Linked DNA regions of Gimesia benthica. The protein of the gene in region 2 binds, or shares a complex with, the protein of the main gene of each other region. Links are inferred from orthologs where the notes say so. Each region holds a gene or a part of one and is shown on either strand. Other genes may lie near its edges.

Region 1 (6,324 bases), 470 kb from region 2 along the record:
TTCATTCTGTTGATTTGACTCGGTCGACAACGCCGGCAGGGCGGACGCACCAATGGCTGCCAGCAACAGGCAGGGAATAATCGCATAAAAGGCCAGATGGGGAGCTCCCAACGAAACGAAATGACTCGTAATTTTTGCCTGAATCATTCCGCCACCTCCCCAGGCCATGCCCATGGTAATTGCTGAAGCAACACCACCACCTTTGGGAAACAGTTGATGAGAATAAGAAACCATCGCTGGACTCGTCCCCCACAACACCAGCCCGCTGGGAACCAGCAGGAGCGTCATCAACCACGTGGGACAGCCTTCCCAGCCCAACACCAGCATCAGCGGAATTCCCAGCAGCGGACAGGCAATCATAAACGCTTTTTCGTGACCGGATTTGAACCGGAACGCCATCAGTAACATGCCGACACTGGCAGAAAACAGAAAAACGGATTGCACTAACCCAATTTGAAAAGCAGAAACATTCTGATCTTTAAGAATGAAAGAAATCAGTTTGTCCATCGCCATGTTTGGAACCAGCCTCAATGAACAGACCATAAACAGGAACAGTGCCAGAGGGATTTTTCCTTCCAGCATATGATAGAGCGATTGAGGTTTCTGAGTTTTATCGCGTTCGAACAGTTTTGCTGGTGGTTTTCCAACGTAGTGTAGAATCAGGATCAAACCGGCATACAAAGGAGCCAGGATCCAGACACTTTTCAAGCCCCAGGTTGTAACAATGGCACCACAGGCAATCGGTCCCAGCGCCAGTCCCATTGCGCCACCAAACATGAATAGCGACAAACTCCGTGTCCTGCGTTCGGGGATCAGAGCTCCCGCGACCACAGCGGCCTCGGGATGAAAGGAACCGATGCCCACGCCCCCAGTAACAATGCCACACACAATACCGCCACATTGGGAGCAGGTCCGACCAGAGGCATCATGATCGCCCCCAACACAGGACCAATCCATAAAATTGAGGGAATTGGATATCGATCGCGAATATAGCCGAAAACGGGTTGCGCCAGCGATGAAGCCAGTGCATGAATCGTCAAAACCAGAAACAATGCGTTTTCCGAAAGCGAGTGTACCCGTTCCAGTTCCCCCCAAAGGGGACCGACCACAATGGCTGAGGCATCAACGATGATGTGCGTGAGCGTGAGACAGATCAGACAGCGATAAGCGTAGGGCATTTTGAAACAGAATTTCGAGGCAGGGGATCAAACAGGAGGACAGCTGATATTCTACTGATGTGCCCCGTGAATTGGAAATCGGCTGCCCTGGAGCAGTCTGAGTTTTGATATGTTTTCGGCACGTGATATACAGGGATGATGCATTGTGATTTTAAGAAAAACAGGCTATACCAGCAGAAGTTCAGTGACTCAACCTTCGATTCAGGAAAGATGGATACTTGGAAACAGCGGCAGAATGGTCCTTTGACTCAACCAGTGAAGCAGATACCCGGCGTCTAGGGGCACTGTTGGCCGCTCAACTGGTTCCAGGCACGGTCATTGCCCTGAATGGGAATTTGGGTGCCGGTAAAACTCGACTCGTCCAGGCGATTTCCGCGGCACTGGGAGTCGATCCTTCTGAAGTAAACAGCCCCACCTTTGTACTGGTGCAAGAGTACGAAGGTCAACTTCCGCTCTACCACTTCGACACCTATCGTCTCAAAGATACAGACGAATTCCTGGAACTGGGAGCAGACGAATTATTGTATGCAGAGGGAGTATGCCTGATTGAATGGGCGGAAAAAGTTTCAGAAGTGCTGCCCCGTGATGTCTTGCAGATCACGATCACACACGCCTCAGAAACCGCTCGTCGCTTCGAATTCAGCGGACTGGGTCCTCGTTCAGCCAAAATCATCGCCGCTCTCAAAACCATAGGCTGAAACCATAACACCATAATGCCGCATCGGCAGGGAGGCCAGACATGATAAATCCAGCTGAGGAGAAACTGCTTGTTACAGGTGCGACCGGACTGGTAGGCAGCCAGGTGATCCAGCGGGCGCTAGAACTCGGTCAACCAGTCACCGCTCTGGTCCGCTCTGTAGAGCAGGCGTCATTCCTGCAAGAGCAGGGGGCAGAACTGATTGAAGGCGACCTGACCCGTCCCGAAACTCTTCAAGGCAAGCTCTCGGGCGTTACCCAGGTCGTACATACCGCCGCCAAAGTGGGAGACTGGGGTAAGGTCGAAGAATACCGTCAGACCAACGTTACCGGTTTAATGAACCTGATCGCAGCTCTCCAGGAACAATGTAAGCTACAGCGATTTATCCATATCAGCTCCCTGGGCGTTTATGCAGCCCGTGATCATCATGGCACTGATGAAACCGAGCCCCCTCATGCATCCGGCATTGATGGTTACACTTTGAGCAAAATCGAAGCAGAGCAACTGCTCCAGCAACAGTCGATTCCATATACCATTTTGCGTCCCGGATTCATTTATGGCCCCCGCGACCGGACCGTTCTGCCCCGAATTCTGGAGCGACTCCAGTCTGGTCAGTTTGCATATCTCGGCTCTCCTGAGAAACTGATGAATAACACCTATGTGAAACACCTGGTGGATGCTATCTTTCTCGCATTGAATCAGGAACAGGCCGTCGGTCAGATATACAATATCACCGACGTTACCCTGGTCAGCAAACGGGAGTTCATCTCAACGATCGCAGAACAGGCCGGATACAAGTCACCAGAAAAAGTAGTCCCACTGTCGGTAGCCCGGCACCTCGCGAAACTGCTTGAGCGACTCTGGCGTCTGCTGGGAAAGAAACAGGCCCCCATCCTCTCTCAGGCACGTATCAAGTTTCTGGGATTGAATCTGGACTATAGCACGCTCAAAGCGCAGCATGAGCTGGGCTATGCACCACAGACGACCTATCAAGAAGCCATGTCAGAGACTATTGACTGGTTTCGAGAACATCAGAAATTGCCAGGGTAACTCTTACTTGTGAATTCCCTGTGAAAATACCTGTTTTTATAGATCTCCAGAGAATGGGTATTTGACCCGACTCTCTCTTCAAGCTTAGAATAGCCACATGGAAAGTGAACTGACGTCTGCACCCGATCTGCCAGAGACAGAAACAAATCTCCCCCAGCGGAGTCGGCGGCGGTATATCATCAGCTATCTGATTCAACTGGCTATTTTCCTGACGATATACATCCTTTCCATCGGTCCATTGTTCTGGCAATGGTTTGCTTCGTACCACTCAATGAGCTCCCCATTCTTCGCCGCATTCTATATGCCACTCTTACTGGCCTGTGACCTCTGTCCGCCCCTCGCAGATGGCGTAAACTGGTACATCAATCTCTGGATCTAAGCCACCTGACGATTCAGGTCAGTCAAGCTTGCAGCAGCTTTCAGGATCTGGTCGCCTGAAAAGAGACGCCCTGAATTCCCAGGCTTTTAACATCAAAGCTCGTCCATATCAAAAACCCAAACCTCAGTAGCGTAAGGTAGATTGACAAACCCAATATTCCAAATACACTCATTAACTGGAGCACTGTCGTGGAATTCTCCCCAGTGTCCTGCCTTAGATATCTCTCACTGCGCAAGCCAATAACTGCCTGGACGGCAGCCATCATATGGGAGCACGGAAACTCATGAGCGACACACGTCCTTTTGCTCACCTGCATTGTCACACTCATTTCAGCATGCTGGATGGCGCCAGCCGCATTCCGGAAATGGTCAGCAAGATCAAAGAAGCAGGCATGAACTCGCTGGCAATCACCGACCACGGCAACCTGTACGGAGCGATGGACTTTTATAGCCATTGCCGGAGTCAGGAAGTCAATCCGATCCTGGGTCTGGAAGCGTATATTGCCCCCCGCAGCCGTTTCGAAAAGGGGGCTTCGCGGATGAAAGAGGCCAGTTTTCACCTGACCTTGCTGGCCCAGAATCGTCAGGGGTTCGAAAACCTGATCAAACTCTCATCCATGTCTTACCTTGAAGGCTTTTATTATAAGCCGCGAATCGACAAGGAGATCCTGGAAGCCCACAGCGACGGACTGATCCTGCTGACAGGCTGTGCCGCAGGCGAACTGTCGCACCATATTCTGGGAGAAGACTGGGAAGAGGCTGAAAAGCTATGCGCCTGGTATGAAAAAGTATTCGGCGATCGCGTGTATATGGAGATCCAGAATGCCGGTCTGGAGATTCAGCGGCAGTGTATGGAAGGCACAGTCGAACTGGCCAACAAAATGGGCCTGCCACTGGTTGCCACCAACGATGCGCATTATGTCGAACAGGAAGATGCTGTTGCCCAGGACGTACTGCTCTGCGTAAGTACGCGTGCGGTCGTAAGTGATGAAAAACGGATGAAAATGACAGGAGACCAGTTCTTCGTCCGTACTCAGGAAGAAATGTATAACGCGTTCCCCGGCTTTGAGGATGCGGTTGCCCGCACACAGGAGGTTGCCGAGCGGGTCGACATTCAGATGTCGGACAAAAAATTCTACCCGGTATTCCAGCCACCGGATGGCATGACAGACACTCAGTATCTGCGCAAACTCTGTGAAGAACGCCTGCCCCTCAAGTACGGTGATGAATTGAGCCAGGCGCACTGGGATCGTCTTAACAAGGAACTGGGCGTCATCGAGCAGATGGGTTACTCCAGTTACTTCCTGATCGTGTGGGACTTTGTCGTCTTTGCTGAAAGTGAGAAGATCCCCTGTACGGCCCGTGGTTCGGCTTGTGGAGCCATTGTAGCTTTCCTTCTGGGAATGTCGCAGGTCTGCCCCCTGAAGTACGATCTCCTGTTCGAACGATTTCTCGACCCCAGCCGTACCGAACCGCCCGATATCGATATCGACTTCTGTCGTGACCGCCGTCAGTTGGTGATCGACTACACCAAAAAGAAATACGGCGAACGCAGCGTGGCCCAGATCGGAACGTTCGGTACACTCAAGGCCAAAGCCGCCATCCGTGATGTCGGCCGTGCGCTGGGCGTCCCCCTCGCGCGCGTCAACGAAATTGCCAAGATGGTTCCCGATTCACTGGGGATCAAGATCAAAGATGCCATCAAGGAAAGTCCCGATCTGCAAGCCGCCTACGACCAGGATATGGAAGTAAAACAGCTGCTTGATCTCGCTATGCAGTTGGAAGGTCTCTGCCGCAGTGCAGGGACCCACGCTGCGGGAGTGGTGGTCGCCGACTTGCCACTTTCTGAAGTCGTCCCCCTGCAGACAATCACCGGCAAAACGGACATTATCACCCAGTGGGATGGTCCTACCGTGGAATCGGTGGGGCTGCTCAAGATGGACTTCCTCGGTCTGCGAAACCTCACTATTCTGGACAAAGCCGTTCAGAACGTTAAGAAGCATTGTGGGATTGAAATCAATCCGCACCAGCTTCCTCTGGACGATGAAGAAACGTTTGCCCTGCTGCAACGCGGAGAAACAAAGGGCATTTTCCAGTTGGAAAGTGGAGGAATGCGTGACCTGCTGACCAAGATGAAGCCGGACAAGTTCCAGGACATCATCGCTACGTCGGCCCTGTATCGCCCGGGTCCTCTGGAAGGGGGGATGGTGATGCAGTACGTCGATGTGAAACACAACCGGATTCCGATCCCTAAAGTTCATCCGATCGTGGATGAAATTCTGGAAGAAACCTATGGCGTGATGGTTTACCAGGAACAGGTGATGCGGATTCTGAACCGCGTCGGAGGGATTGAGCTTTCTGCCGCGTATCGTTGTATTAAAGCGATCAGCAAGAAGAAGCTCAAAATCATCGCAGAGTTCAAAGACCAGTACATCGCAGGTGCCAAAGAACGGGACATGGATGAAAAACTGGCAATCGAACTCTTCGACATGATCGAAAAATTTGCCGGTTACGGTTTCAATAAATCGCACTCCACAGCTTATGGGGGGTAGCCTATGCAACTGCGTACCTTAAAGCGCATTATCCCAAAGAATTCATGGCCGCCTTGCTTTCCTGTGGGATGGAGAGCCATGAGCGAATCAACGAGCATGTCGATGACTGCCGCAGAATGAAAATTGAAGTTCTGCCACCGGACATCAACCGGTCCGATGTGGAATTCAGTGTCGATGGCGAAAAGATTCGTTTCGGCATGGGCGCCATCAAGGGGGTCGGGGAGCAGGCCCTCGAAGAAGTAGTGAAAGAACGGGAAGAAAACGGTCAATACAGCAGCCTGTATAACCTGTGCGAACGTGTCGACCCCAAATCGTTAAACCGCAGCACCTTGGAAACACTAATCAAAGCTGGTGCCTTGAACAGCCTGGGCGGCAATCAGGCACAATTAATGCTGACTGTAGAAAGAGCAGTGCAGTCGGCTCTCAAGATTCACAAGGACCGCGCACGCGGGCAGAAAAGCCTGTTCGG
Region 2 (8,327 bases):
AATCATGTCGCGATCCAGATTTGGAATCACAATGTTTGTTTGGGCAGCCGCTGCGATGCTGCTATGTACTCCACAGGGGTATGCCGAGAACTCCGTTCCGGAAATTTCAAACATTGGCCAGATCCTCAGTTACCGAAACACTGCAGGTGAACAGTATTACGCCCTGCGATTCAAAGCCGATCGTCTGCCGGCCTCCAGTCATGCTGGTGAGCAGATTGCGGTTTTGTTCGATACCTCAGCCAGTCAGGTCGGGGAACATCGTGTTCAGGCTCTGGATGTACTGAAAGCCTTTCTGACCGAGCTCCCCAACGACGCGACTGTCGCCATTTATGCAGCGGACGTGCAATGTACTCCTTTCGTGAGCGAATTTGTGCGTCCTCAGAGCCGTGAAGCGAAACTGGCCGTTGAATCATTGGCCACCCGGGCTCCACTGGGGGCAACCAACCTCGGTCAGGCCCTCAAAACCGCTTTCCAGGGGCTGCAGAATGCACAGCCTCGCTCCATCGTCTACATTGGCGATGGCATGAGTTCTGCCCGTCTGATTTCTCTCCCGGAAATGGCACAACTCACCCAACAATTTGCAAGCAATCACATTCCCGTACATAGCTACGGCGTGGGTCCTCGCAAGGACCTGCAGATGCTGGATACACTGGCCGTTTACACCGGCGGTATTGTCCTGACCGACCTGGCCGAAGGAAAACAGGATCTGCCAACCATCGTCGGCAAAGAACTGGCCCAGGCCGTACAGGCTCCAGTATTCTATCCGGAATCAATTCGAGTCTCTGACAAACAACTGCACCTCAACACAACGCGTGCTCTGCCTGTCCGCTCAGATCGTGAGACCATCTACCTGGCTCGCGGCGAGATGAACGGCAAGCTGACTGTTGAATTGAGCAATCGTCAGCTCGAAGGTATCTGGAAATTCAACGTACCCGCATCACAGGCCGTCAACAGTTTCCTCGCAGTTCCCTGGGTGAATTATCAGTCAGGTCAGGAACTGGGAGTTGCTTACGCTGGCCAGCGGATGATGAATCTGGCCCGTACCTCACATGAAGAACACATGGCTCAACTGGAATTCGCCGGGACTCAGGCGATCCGTAGCGGAAACATGGAACAGGCTGCTCGTCTTGGTAACATGCTGCAGCAGTTTGATCCCGGCAACTCCCGTGCTGACTCCCTGTTGAAGCTCTCTCAGAAATTCCAGAACGATCAACTGGCCCAGGCTGATACAAAACAGCCTGCCGGTAACGCTCCTGCACCAGCGACTCAGAAAGCGGATCCTCAGCCGCCAATCGATGACGCCATCAGCAAAGTAGAGCAGCTTCGTCAGATCAAGGGAGCCCAGATGAAAATCGAGGTTTCCAATGCCATCGAAGAGGCACGTCAGATCTCCACCGATAATCCGGATGGTGCTCTGGGAGTTCTGAAACGATCACTGAATTTCCTGAAATCAACCTCTGATATTGATATCGATCTTCGTCAGCAGCTGGAACGTCGCCTGAATAACATGATGGTCGATGTCCGCAGCCAGATGGAAGTCGCTGAAACACGCAGAATTCGCCAGCAGCAGCAGATTGCTCAGCTGGAACAGCAGAAACGTCTGGTCGACCAGGTTCTGCTGGAAGATGAAAAACTGGAGCAGCTGATCGACCGCGTGCGTTCGCTGATTCAGGACGGTAAGCATGGTAACAGTGACGCCTACGAAGAGGCAGAAGCTGTCTCCCGTGTTGCTGTGAATATGGAACCGGGTAACGGTCCTGCAACAGCAGCCCTGTTTACATCAGAAGCTGCAGGACAGCTGGATAAAGTCTTCCGCATGCGTTCGCTGCGAGCTGACCGCTTTCTGGAAACGTTGTACCAGGTTGAGCTTTCACACGTTCCGTTCCCGGATGAACCTCCGATTCGCTGGCCATCCGCTCCGGTCTGGACCAGCCTGACAGAGCGTCGTAAGAAATGGGCCGCAGTTGACCTGCATCAGAACAGCCCTGCTGAACAGCGTATCTTTGAAGAACTGCAAAAAGAAACGGAAGCCAACTTCCCCGACATCCCACTGTCTGAAGTAATGACTTACTTCTCGGAACTGCACAACATCACGATCCTGATTAACTCGAATGACCTGGGTGAAGATGGTTTGACAGTTGATGAGCCGGTCAACGTTTCGCTGAGTGGTATCAAACTGAAGAGTGCCTTGAACATTATTCTCAAGCCCATCGGTCTGACTTATGTCATCGAAGACGAAGTGATGAAAATCACTACGAGTGCCAAGGCTGAGGAAATCTACAGCACCCGGGTTTATCCGGTCGCTGACCTGGTAATCTCAGTCTCGACACAGCAATCATCAGTCGGTAGCAGCCAGGGTGGCTTTGGTGGCCAGCAGGGCGGCCTCGGTGGTGGTCAAGGTGGACTTGGTGGTGGTGGTGGCTTTGGTGGTGGCGGCCAAGGTGGCTTCGGCGGCGGTGGCGGTGGTGGTCAGGGCTTCTTCAATGTTGCTCCTGAGATGCTGATGATGAACAGCGCTCCTCCACAGAAAGCCAAAGCGAAAGCTGCTCCCCAGGGAAAAGCTGCAGCTCAGAAACCAGAAATTAAACCAATTCAGGATGGAGAAATGAAAGCCATTCTGGATGGGATTCTGGGAGAAACTGAAACCAATTCCAAGCCGGCACAGTTCCAGGTTCAGGACAAGCCTTTTCAGTTCAATAACAGCACCATCGAACAACTCAAAAAAAAACCAGTAACGGTGCAGTAACAGGGAAATCGGGCTCGCCTGATTCTCCCCGTCAATCCAAGTTAACAAAACGGAGTCCTTCTTCAGGGAAGGGCTCCGTTTTTACTGGTACTGAATCAACTTCGCGCAAGGAGTTTAAGTCACCGCTCACGGGGGATATTAAGAACCCCGCGCAGTTCTGGAACGATTATTTTTCCAAGCGAAAACCGAAGCCGGAACTGGTCAATGACCTGATCTTCAACCTGCATCAGTCAGGTAAACACGAGCATGTGATCGCAGCCATCAATGCCGCATTGATTCATAATCAGTCACAACCCTGGATGTACGATGTCCTCGCACTGACGATGGAAATTGTCGGGCGACCGCAACCTGAGATCGAACGGGTTCTGCTTTCCCGTATCGATTTTTCTGCCGCTGACGTCCCCAGCATGGTCTATTCGGCCGCCTATCTGACTCGCTTTAAAGCGGACCAGCAGGCACTCAAGCTGTACCAGCAGGCCGCAAATTTACAGCCAGACCGCCCCGAGCCTTACATCATGGGATTACGTCTGGCTGAGAAGCTCAAGGATCCGGAAGGCATTCTCTGGGCAGCCTCAGGAATTCTGACACATGTCTGGATTAAGGATTATGACCAGTGGCATGAAAAAGCCTTGAACGCTCTGGCTAATCTGGAGCAGTCGTTAAAGCAGGCCGGTCGCAAGGCAGAGGCAGAACGGGTGCAGGTGGCCCGCAGAAAGGCTCTGGAGAGAGACCTCAAGCTGGAACTTACCTGGAATGGCGATGGTGATCTGGACCTGATTGTGGAAGAGCCTCGGGGCACTGTCTGCTCGTTTGAGTCACCATTGACGGCAGGGGGAGGCGTGCTCCTGAATGATGGCTATGGACCCAAGCAGGAGAATTGCCACGAAGACTATCTATGTGCACATGGCTTTCCAGGAACCTATGTAGTGCGCGTGCGTTATGTCTCCGGCGATATTGTCGGTCAGCGGGCCAAGCTGAAGATAACCCGCTACCAGGGCTCGGACCACCCTGTTGTGCAAACGATGATTGTTCCCCTGACCCGCGAAGATCGAATCATTCGCATCGACCTGGAGAAGGGGCGTCGTAATCGGAAATCAGAAGTGCCTCAGAATTCACAGAAAAACAGCAGCCTGCAGCCTGCCTCCGGGCGGTTTATTTCCTCTCGACCAGCCATCAATGGAAGCCGGGAATCCTTGCAGAGCTTTCGAGTATCTCGCCAGGCAGGCATCTCGACGGGACGACAGGTCCCTCTGGTAACGGGAGTGCAGAATGTGGGCGGAGTTGCCTATCAGCCTGTGATTCGTGTCGTACCTGAAGGTATCAGCTTGACGGGAGCTGCCGTCGTCTCACCAGACAGACGCTACGTCAGGATTTCCGTTTCGCCACAGTTCACGAATGTTACCGATATTTTCACTTTCAGTTTTCTGCAGCCCTGAATGTGTTATCGGAACGATTTAACGAACCAGCCCTGGAGTGACATCCAGGTCAAGATCTGCAATGCGTCCCTGATCGAGGTGATGCCAGGCGATCGCAGCCATGGCAGCATTGTCGGTGCATAAATCGGGAGGAGCCACGCTGAGGTGGATTCCTGCCTGCTCTGTCATTTCAGCCAGCCTCTCACGCAGGAGGCGATTAGCAGCCACGCCCCCTCCTACACAGAGTGTAGAATAGTTGTAGCGTTCGATTGCCTGCCGACATTTACCGACCAGCACATCAACCACGGTTTCCTGAAAGCTGGCAGCCAGATCGGCAATCCGTTGATCATCCAGTGGTGGTGGCTGCTGTTTCGCTCCTGGATTTCCCTGTGCCGCATACAGCACCGCCGTTTTTAAACCGCTGAAGCTGAAACGCAGTTCCGGGTCTTTGAGAAACGTGCGGGGGAATTTGAACGCGCGCGGATCACCGTGTGTGGCTGCGTTCTGAATAGACGGACCGCCCGGGTAAGAAAGCCCCAGGATTTTTGCTACTTTATCGAACGCCTCACCAGCGGCATCGTCGATGGTGGCACCAATCAGATCAAATTCGAATGTTTCCGAGCAGTGATACAGATTGGTGTGTCCACCGCTGACTACCAGGCCGATCGCTGGGAACAGCGGGCGGTCTTCCTGCATCTGGCAGGCAAAGAGATGCCCTTCAATATGATTCACGGCAATCAGGGGTAAATCGAGTGTCATAGCCAGTGTTTTGGCCGCGGTCAGGCCAATCAGCAGAGAGCCGACGAGCCCCGGTTCGGTCGCGACGGCAATTGCGGTTAACTGCTGCAACTCGATTCCAGCCTGCTTCAGGGCATCATCGATCACAGGAAGAATTCGTTCCAGATGCGCTCGAGAGGCGATTTCCGGCACCACGCCCCCAAACTTTTCATGAAGATCGGTTTGAGAGGAAACGACATTGGAGAGAATCCGCATGTCGCGGGTAATGACAGCAGCTGCAGTCTCATCGCATGAAGATTCGATTGCCAGAAGATATTCGTCGGTGGGGCTCATGGAAGCTCGGATAATGAAAAAAGAAAGCGACTGTTGGAGATAACGGGCTCCGCGAGTCGCTTTCCGCTGTGTCAGTGTAACTCTGTCAGAATACTGTCAGAGGAGATCAGGTGGTCCGGATGACCAGCGTATTTCCTGCCGGCCCGGGAGCGGCAGCTGCTTTTTTGGCCGGCTTCTCTTCTTTGGCTTCCGGTTTCTTTTCAGCCTTTTTGTCGGCGTCCTTGTCAGCTGGTTTATTTTTACCGCTCAGCTGCTCCTTGATGTAGTCCAGCGCCAGGTCCAGCTGCTTGTCTTTGAATTCGGTATCCAGTTTAGCAGTGTGATCCAGAATATCCCGTTTGCGGCGGTATTCACCCAGCGCTTCCAGCTCATCATCGGTCAGTCGCAGGCGATAACCTTCGTCCGGAGTCACTCCCCAGACATCGGTATCTTTGGCTCCTGGAAAACGGTGAATGTTCTTCCCACTGGGACGATGGTAGCTGGCGGTAGTCAATTTCAGAGCACTGTCGCCCTCTTCAAGTTCGATGACGTTCTGAACGCTGCCTTTACCCCAGGTACGCTCACCAATGATCACAGCACGTTTGTGGTCCTGCAAACAGGCCGAAACGATTTCACTGGCTGAGGCAGAATAGCGATTCACCAGAATCGCCATTGGAAAGTCTTTGAAAGTTCCCTTAGAGGTGGCTTCCCATTTCCGGTTCCGGCTGTTGCGGCCTTCCGTACTGACAATTTTACCGGACTCGATGAACATGTCCGAGATTTCAGTCGCCTGCGAAAGCAGACCGCCCGGATTGAAACGCAGATCTAGGATTAGGCCTTTCATACCCTGCTTGCGCAGATCTTCGATGGCAGACCGCAGTTCTTCTGCACTATGACGGCTGAAGTGAGTGAGTCTGATGTAACCAATTTTGGCTTTCTTGTCATACATATAATCCCAGGCGTCATCGTCTTTGTAGGTATCCCCCAGGACAGTAGCGACATGAATGATTTCCCGTTCCACTGTCACGGGAATTACTTTGTCGGTGCCTCTATGAATTACGGACATCTTTACCTTTTCCCCTTCGCGACCTTTGAGAATTTTGATCGCCTGGGAGAGTGTGAAACCCTTGGTGGACTTACCTTCAATCGAATCGATGATGTCGCCGGCCCGAATCCCGGCTTTGTAAGCGGGGGTGCCAGGCAGCGGAGTCATCACGGTCAGTCGGTTGTTCTGATCGTCAATGTGCACCTGGATGCCGATCCCGCCGAACTCCTGCTCGACCACCTGATTGAAGCGGGAGAGATCATCGGGGCTGATGTAGCTGGAGTATTGATCCAGTTCCTGAACCATACCTCGAATGGCCGCTTCGAGGAGCACCCTGCGGTCAATGTCTTTCACATAATTACGTTCAATCTGCTCGTAAGTGTCTGCAAACAGCTTCATCATCTGGTAGTAATCTTCGTCCTTTTCCTTCTCTTTTTCATCTGCGTAAGAGAGGGACTGGAAAGGGGACGAGACCATCAGAGCAAGTAAGAGGCACAAACTGATCAAGCGGAATTTTGGCATGGACGATTCCTTATGAGAATTACAGAACACAACTCAAACCGGGCAGAAATAAAGATTTCAGGAATGGGGAATGTGTTTTGTCGGGTGTCGTAACGCGGCGGATCTTTATTTGCTTCTCTATTAGTGTAGGCGATCTGGAAACCAGTGGCAAGATTTGCTCTGGATACATTGCCCCGAAAACCTTATTCCACGGGAAAACCGACTGAAATTGAATTCTGGAGTTCAGCAGGATACATTGCAGGGGAAATCTCTGTGAAATGAAAGCTTGATTCCACCAGGCAACTCCGATGCAACCCGAAGTACAAATCCTGACAGGAACCGCTGGTTCCGGCAAAACAGACCATTTGCTGGATGAGTACCGGCGTGCACTGCAGGCAGGGCTGGAACGTCAGCGTCCCGGGGCCACGCTCTGGCTTTCCCCCACAATACGTTCCCGTCGGCAGGTTCTTGACCGTCTGCCGGGACCACAACTCCCCATCTGTTTTGCTCCGAATGTTTATACGTTTGAGGCTTTTGCCGAGACCATACTGAAGTCGCTGGACGAACCGGTACAGACGCTGCCCGAGATTTCCAAACGGTATCTGTTGCGGAGCATCGTGGATGACCTGATCGCCGCTGGGCAGATTCATTATTTCAGTTCGATTGCGGGTTCATCCGGATTTCTGGATCTGATTTCGAGTTTTATTTCAGAACTGAAGCGGGAGGAAATCTGGCCGGAGGAATTCTCGACTGCCTGTGACCGCATCGGTTTCGATTCCGAGCAGAAAGACCGGGAACTCGCCCAGATTTACAACCGATACCAGATCGCGTTACACGAAATGCGGCGTTACGATTCGGAAGGGCGTTTCTGGTCCGCGCGCACCGCGTTGCAGGACGGAATGTGGGGCCCGTTTGGCGAATTCGATCTGATTGTCCTGGACGGCTTTGCCGATTTCACGCACACGCAGTATGAAATTCTGGAGGTGCTGGCGACACGCACGGAAAAGCTCTGTATTTCGCTTCCGCTCGAACAGGAATCGCGGCGAGGCGACCTGTTCGCCAAATCGGTGACCGCCCGTCGGATTCTGGAAGAACGTTTGCCGGGCCGGATCAGTGTCGTCTCTTTTGACCAGCCCGAAGCAGGAAACGCCCGGAATCAGATCAGTCAGCAACTGTTTGCAAATCCGCGAGAGATCGTTCCCTTTCAGGAATCGGGGCAACTCAAAGTGCTCGCGGTCGCCGGTCAGCGAAATGAACTGGAGGTGCTGGCCGGGGAAATCAAAGGGTTATTGAGAAAGGGAGTGTTACCAGAGGAGATCACGCTCGCGTTCCGCTCCACAGTGGAATATGGTGACCTGATCGACGAAACCCTGAAAGCGGCAGGAATCCCCTATTTTGTGGGACAAGAGCAGGCGTTCTCCCGTTTTCCCATCGTGCGGACGATCTTTGCCTTCCTGCAACTCGAAATTGAAAACTGGTCGTTTGACAGCCTGATGTCAGTCCTGGATTCGAGTTACTTTGCTCCTCAATGGCCCGAGTATCAGGAGGGAGCCGCGGTTCGTGCGTTGTC

The links.
Region 1: the proteins of tsaD (region 2) and tsaE are in contact, whole or in part, in a crystal structure (PDB 6N9A), measured with the Thermotoga maritima proteins. The link is inferred for Gimesia benthica from one-to-one orthologs. Residues at the interface, in WP_004082750.1 of Thermotoga maritima: Cys10, Asp11, Arg49, His50, Leu82, Gly84, Gly135, Gly136, Glu154, Thr155, Leu156, Asp157, Asp158, Ser159, Glu162, Asp165, Lys166, Arg169, Leu170, Tyr175, Lys213, Thr214, Leu217, Tyr218, Gln221, Arg222, Asn324; in WP_004082108.1 of Thermotoga maritima: Leu37, Gly38, Lys46, Lys57, Val59, Lys60, Ser61, Thr63, Phe64, Thr65, Leu66, Met67, Val69, Pro71, Tyr82, Arg83, Leu84, Asp86, Asp88, Phe89, Asp93, Ile128, Asp130, Glu131, Arg134.

What each region holds. Positions count from the first base shown.
Region 1 is NZ_CP043930.1:562,542-568,865, forward strand. What follows is about bases 275-3,136. They hold tsaE (tRNA (adenosine(37)-N6)-threonylcarbamoyltransferase complex ATPase subunit type 1 TsaE), read left to right. Parts: upstream 275-1,396; coding sequence 1,397-1,876; downstream 1,877-3,136. Other genes in these bases: F1728_RS02350 (MFS transporter), read right to left, coding at 275-888; F1728_RS31170 (MFS transporter), read right to left, coding at 813-1,178; F1728_RS02360 (NAD-dependent epimerase/dehydratase family protein), read left to right, coding at 1,918-2,925; F1728_RS02365 (hypothetical protein), read left to right, coding at 3,023-3,136. Outside these bases: more of F1728_RS02350, read right to left, coding at 1-274; more of F1728_RS02365, read left to right, coding at 3,137-3,304; F1728_RS32820 (DNA polymerase III subunit alpha), read left to right, coding at 3,588-5,855; F1728_RS32825 (helix-hairpin-helix domain-containing protein), read left to right, coding at 5,900-6,324. UniProt on the Escherichia coli protein: Required for the formation of a threonylcarbamoyl group on adenosine at position 37 (t(6)A37) in tRNAs that read codons beginning with adenine.
Region 2 is NZ_CP043930.1:1,029,419-1,037,745, reverse strand. The notes cover bases 3,217-6,119. They hold tsaD (tRNA (adenosine(37)-N6)-threonylcarbamoyltransferase complex transferase subunit TsaD), read right to left. Parts: upstream 5,233-6,119; coding sequence 4,201-5,232; downstream 3,217-4,200. Other genes in these bases: F1728_RS04160 (S41 family peptidase), read right to left, coding at 5,339-6,119; F1728_RS04170 (tetratricopeptide repeat protein), read left to right, coding at 3,217-4,182. In the rest of the region: F1728_RS32070 (VWA domain-containing protein), read left to right, coding at 5-2,746; more of F1728_RS04170, read left to right, coding at 2,995-3,216; more of F1728_RS04160, read right to left, coding at 6,120-6,778; F1728_RS04155 (PD-(D/E)XK nuclease family protein), read left to right, coding at 7,066-8,327.